2 regions of the Clostridium ljungdahlii DSM 13528 genome follow, and region 1 is predicted to be linked to the other one. Evidence: a T-box and tRNA genes for the amino acid it is inferred to sense, from the RefSeq annotation. Region 1 holds a T-box; the other holds one or more tRNA genes.

Region 1 (3,217 bases):
ACATAGCCTTTACAAAACCTATTTTATTTTCCATTATATCTTTAAACTCTTCCATGTTTACAGCATTATTTGTATTGTTTTCTATAAGATTTTTTGCCTTTTCAAACATACCGTCATGAATTTTATCTAAAAGATCTGGTATATCCTTTTCCAGGTTATCCATGGATACTATTATCTTTTCTCCACTGTCTCTCCTTACAAGTACAACTTGATTTTTCTCGATATCCTTTGGTCCTACTTCAAGACGTATAGGAACTCCCTTCATCTCATATTCACTAAACTTCCATCCAGCCATTTTATCACTGTCATCAAGTTTAACTCTTGCAAATTTAGCTATTCTATCTTTTAGTTCGTTTGCCTTATCCAGTACTCCTTCTTTATGCTGTGCTATAGGTACTATAATTACCTGAGTAGGAGCTATTCTAGGTGGAACTACGAGTCCATTATCATCGCCATGTACCATTATAATTGCTCCTAAAAGACGGGTTGTTACACCCCAGGAAGTCTGGTATACATATTGAAGTTTTCCTTCTTTATCTGAATACTGCATTCCAAAAGATTTCGCAAAGTTCTGTCCTAAGTAATGAGATGTACCAGCCTGAAGTGCCTTTCCATCATGCATAAGTGCTTCTATAGTATATGTAGCTTCTCCTCCTGCAAATTTTTCACTGTCAGTTTTCTGTCCTTTTAATACTGGAATAGCCAGTACTTTTTCACAAAGATCCGCATATACATTCAGCATCCTTGTGGTCTCCTCTTGGGCTTCCTTCTTAGTTTCATGTATAGTATGACCTTCTTGCCATAAAAATTCTGTAGTTCTAAGGAAAGGTCTTGTAGTCTTTTCCCATCTAACTACAGAACACCACTGATTGTAAAGCTTAGGCAAGTCTTTATAAGACTGAACTATCTTAGCATAATGTTCACAAAATAATGTTTCTGATGTTGGACGAACACATAATTTTTCTGTAAGTTCTTCATTACCACCGTGAGTTACCCAGGCAACTTCTGGTGCAAATCCCTCTATATGATCCTTTTCCTTTTGAAGAAGACTTTCAGGAATAAATAAGGGCATATATACATTTTGATGTCCTGTTTCTTTAAATCTTTTGTCTAAATAACTCTGAATATTTTCCCACATAGCATAAGCATAAGGACGTATTATCATACAGCCTCTTACACTTGAATAATCAGCTAATTCTGCTTTTTTTACAATGTCTGTATACCACTGTGCAAAATCTTCATCTCTTGATGTTATTTGTTCTACCATCTTTTTACTCAATTTTAATTACCTCCAAAATTTGAATCTAGTGTAGTTAGTTTTTCCTTTAAATATAAAAAAGCCTCCAATCCCAAAAGGGACCGAGGTTACGTCGGCGGTACCACCCTGATTAATATATTTAAAATATTAAACATATTCTCTCAATTATAATTATAACGGCAATTACCGCTGTATTCTAACAGAACTCAAAGGTAGGTTCAAAATGTACATTTAGAAACTTTCACCACCCGTTTCCTCTCTTAAAAAAATATCATTTCTACTAATCCTCTTCTTTGCATATCACTATATTTAATTAAACTCTTTCTATATAATAGAATACAGGAAATTTATTGTCAATATATTTTTTAAAATTAGAGTTTCTCCAAATATTATACATCTAAAAATATTCCTATTTTTTAAACATCTCCTACTATATCTTACCAAACCAAATTTCTAATAAACTAACCAAAAAACTGCATAATAAGATTAGGAGGTAAATTCATATGAAATTTAAAAAATCTATTGTACTAATTATTTCTATTTTTTTATTTGGTATATTTATCCCAAATGTACATGCTTTTTTAGGCAAGCCTTATTATGTAAAAAACTCGAAAATACCACATCACCTTTATGTAATTTACCAAAATGATCTAACTCCTGCAGAAAAAACTATGATAGTCACCCTTCAAGGAGTAATATCAAATAAGTCAAATTCTCAAATATATACTTTAAACAAAAATCAACCTGATTACAAAATATGGCTGGATGATTTAAAAACAAATTACGGGGTAACTTATACCATAGTAAAAGATCCCTGGTATTTATTAGATAAATTTAAATCACTAGTGTCTGGATATGTACTTTACAGCAGTTATCCTGAGAAAAACCCTTCTATTAACAATGCCTGCTCTCTTGCAGCATTAAAAAATTCCATAGCTATAGATAAATCTATAGAAGATAAGGTTAAAAGTACAGGAATTAAAATACAGGGTGATTGTGTAAACACCGATAAATATTGGGCTTATAATAATTTGTGGAATTCAGGACTAAATCATTCCGTTGTAATTCAGCTGTCTCCAAATAAAAATGCTCCTCTTAGAGATTATGGAATCATGAGTAAATGTTTAGTGTTTTATGAGGATGATCTAAAAGATTTCTCACTAAGGGATAAAGTTTTTGAGTCTATGAAAAAGGACTCTACATGCCTTGGATGGGGGCCTGACGAACATGGTAATGTAAGTGCAGCCTCTAAAAATGGAGTAAGTATGGTTCCTGCAGATTGGTCTTACAATTTAACAGTATTAAGTGCCTTTCCATCAGTACCTTTAACACAAAAAAGCAGTGTAAAGCCTGATAAAAAACTTTTCTATCAACCTATGCACTACGTAACTTTTATAATGTCAGATGGAGATAACCAGCAGTGGAACCTGGGGAGTAATTATGGATCTGAAAAATGGTACGGATCTCCTAAAAGAGGTAGTTTTAATATGGGATTCAGCATAAGTCCTTCTATGTATGAACTAGCGCCTACCGTTTTTAAACTATATTATAAAAATACATCTTCAATTCCTTATAGGGATAACTTTGTAGTATCACCTTCTGGCAATGGTTATATGTACCCTAGTAAATTTAAGGAAGATTCTTTAAACGCATATCTAAAAAGATTAAACAATTATATGGCAGATGTAGATGAAAGGTATGTATCAGTTTTGGATGATTGGTCACTTTATGATACTAAATTATGGAATAAATACACTACTTGTTCAAATGTTGACGGTATATTCTACCTTAATTATAATAAGCAAAATGACTATAAAGGTAAAATTGTATGGAGCAATGGAAAACCAGTGGTGTCCTGCAGAGATGTACTCTGGTATGGACTGGAAGAGGAAGATGCTCTTATAAATAACATAAATAATTATGTTAATAAAGGCTACACCAACATATCCAAACCTGAAG
Region 2 (3,217 bases), 360 kb from region 1:
AAGTATATGTGATGCCTTGAAGATCAGTGAACATGAGCTTATTACAGCTAGCGAGGATTTACATCAGCATGAAATTGAAAGACAGGCTATGAAGTTAAAAAGAGCAATAAAAACTTATAAAGTGGTATTTTATATTATATATGGGGTTACCTTGCTAGTATGTTCTATCTGTAATTTGGCAACTAGCCATACTTTATCCTGGTTTTTCATTGTACTCACGGCTATAGCAGTGGCTTTTTCACTTACATCCTTGCCTTTGATGTTTGAAAAAAACAGAAGACTTATAACACTTATTGGCTTCTTTATATCTCTAAATGCCCTGCTTTTGGTATGCTGCATTTATACGAGAGGAAATTGGTTTTTGGCGTCTTTTACATCGTTATTGTTTTCTTTTGCAGTTGTGTTTTTGCCATATGTTTTAAGAAGTATTGAATTACCGCAGGCGTTATGTTCACATAAGGCGCTGATATGTTTTTTTGCAGACACACTTCTATTATTTGTGATGCTTTGGATGTGTTCTTTATATCAAAATTATATGAATCAGTTTTTTACAGTTGTATGTCCAGTTACGCTGGTTGCATTATTGTTACCTTGGATGTTCTTAGTTACTATTCGATACATAAAAATAGATGTACTTTTTAGAGCAGCTATTTGTTTTGCAATTAGCGGAGTGTATATATTTCTAATCAATAGTGTACTAGCTACTATTATTGCTCATAAGCCATTTGCACTGCAGAAATACAATTTTAATGTATGGACAGGTAAATATGTAAACGGAAATATTATTCTTATCACCACAATGATACTTTTAATTATGGCAGTTGTATTATCAATTGCAGGAATTGCACTATTAATAAAAAGAAAGGAAAAGGAACTATGATTAAAAGAGAAACATTTGAAATGGGAAAAATCACAAGTAGAAGATTGATGATTTTTGGAGGTATTACAATAGCTTCACTTTGCTTCATAAGTATATTATATTGGAATATTAGAAATAAAAATCTTCTAACTTTATTAATGATATCACCTATAGTTAGTGTAGTATTAACAAGGATTGTTACAAAAGAAGGAAAAGCTGAACTATATTTAAACCCCAATTTTAAAGGTAATGTTAAATGGTATATTGCAGCCTATTTTTTAACACCTGTTATAGCGTATATAGGAGCTTTATTATATTTTATAATTTTTAGTTATGATTTTAATCCATTAGGCTCTTTATGTGCATTAGAATATAAAGCATCATCACTGGCTGGATATTACAAACTTCTTTTTAAAATGATTCCAGTAGCAGTGGCAATAAACCCTATAATGTGTCTTGCTCAATGCTTTGGTGAAGAATTTGCCTGGCGAGGTTACTTACTTCCTAAGTTATGTAAAGTTTTTTCACCCTGGAAAGCGACCTTATTAACAGGAGTTATTTGGGGAATGTGGCATAGTCCTATTATTGTAACAGGATATAATTACGGAATAGAACATCCGGTATTTGGAGTTATAGCAATGATTATTTTTACGACTGTTATAGGTATAATAGCAGCATATTTGTTTTTTAAAACAAATATGCTGCTGTATTTCATGCGTCAATGAATTCAATAGATTTATTTCCTCCATCAAGTTTATTTATGAGTAAGGAAGAAAATCCGTTTATTGGTCCTAATATAACAGGCGTTATTGGCGACATTGGTTTTGTAGTATTAGCTATAATTTGTTTTACTAGGATATATAAAAATAAACTTAAAGTTTAAATTGGTGCTTTGCAATCCACAATGCACAATTAAGGATAATTTTCTGTTGTTACAAAATAAAAATATTGCGAAGCAAAGCTTTTGAAAAATAGTGGACGAAAGGTGGGTATTACTAAAATATTAATAAGCTTAAATCATATTTAGTCCATTTATATCAATGGTCGGAGTGACAGGATTTGAACCTGCGACCTCTTGCTCCCGAAGCAAGCGCGCTCCCAACTGCGCTACACCCCGCTTATGTATGCTATTTTATACCATATATAAAGAAAACACAAGATACTTGTAAACTGTAGTGCACAATGCACGATTTGTAATTGAGGATAATTTCCTGTTATCACAAAAATAAAAATATTGCGAAGCAAAGCTTCGCAAGTTAAGAATTAATAAGGGTGATTTTTAGCTATTGCAAAAATCTTTAAATATATAAGTCAGTGTTTAGTAATGTTTTGCTTTAGCAAAACGAGTGGTGAAAAGCTTAATCAAAGATTTTTTGTAGTATAACGAAAAAATTCTACATTAATTATTAATTCTTCATTCTTAACTATTAATTAAAAATACAGTATCATATACTCTTCATTTTATCCTCATTATCGCCTTCGCCTCTTGTAGGAACTGTAGACATGAGAAATCCAACTAGTACTGATACTAGGGCCGGCGATATTATATTTATATAAGCTATGTAAGAGGTTCTATATAATATTAGTGCAGTTATGCCTGTTAAAAGTATGCTAATTATAAAAATATAAATTACAAATTTAGCAAAAGAACTAAAAAACTTTTTATATAGTTTGTGCCTTGTAGGGCCGCTTATTATTTTTTGAAACAAAAAATAGGATAATAGAATTAAAATTACATCTACTGAAGCAGATATTAAAAAATTTTTCAAATAAAACACCTCCAATAGGTTTATTAATCTATAGTATTACCTTATTGGAGGTATTTTACACCCAAATTATTCGCTTAAATACATTTCTCCTACGTTAAATACATCTCCTGCACCTACAGTTAAAAGAAGATCTCCATCTTTTAAATTAGATTTTAAATAATCAACTATGGATTTAAAGTCTGAGATATTAGTGGACTTTATACCACGTTTTGCAATTTCTTTAGACAGCATAGCAGAACTTACCTTGCCAGTGTCTTTTTCTCTTGCAGGATATATATTTGCCAAAATTAATTCATCTACGTTGTCGAAAGCCTCAGTAAATTCTTTAAATAAGCTTATAGTTCTTGAAAAAGTATGGGGCTGAAATACACAAATTATTCTCTTGTGAGGGTAATTTATAGCAGCATTTAAAGTTGCTTTTATTTCAGTAGGATGATGAGCATAATCGTCTATTACTGTTATGCCTTGTTTTTTACCTTTCAACTCAAATCTTCTGTGAGTACCTTTAAAGTTTTCCAATCCCATTTTTATGTTATCAGTGGATATATCTAAGATTAAAGATACGGCTGTACTTGCCAGTGCATTTAAT

What was found. The T-box of region 1 lies ahead of proS (proline--tRNA ligase). A T-box ahead of a tRNA ligase gene usually reads a tRNA of that ligase, here a tRNA-Pro.
Region 2: it encodes a tRNA-Pro, which carries the amino acid that the T-box ahead of proS (proline--tRNA ligase) is inferred to sense. The anticodon was not compared.

The regions. Positions count from the first base shown of each region.
Region 1 is NC_014328.1:4,166,177-4,169,393, forward strand. It holds gene proS (proline--tRNA ligase) at 1-1,267, opposite strand, end outside; T-box leader at 1,352-1,561, opposite strand; gene CLJU_RS18900 (GxGYxYP domain-containing protein) at 1,762-3,217, shown strand, end outside.
Region 2 is NC_014328.1:4,523,564-4,526,780, reverse strand. It holds gene CLJU_RS20620 (helix-turn-helix domain-containing protein) at 1-880, shown strand, start outside; gene CLJU_RS20615 (CPBP family intramembrane glutamic endopeptidase) at 877-1,584, shown strand; tRNA gene CLJU_RS20610 (tRNA-Pro) at 1,901-1,976, opposite strand; gene CLJU_RS20605 (hypothetical protein) at 2,305-2,628, opposite strand; gene murC (UDP-N-acetylmuramate--L-alanine ligase) at 2,695-3,217, opposite strand, start outside.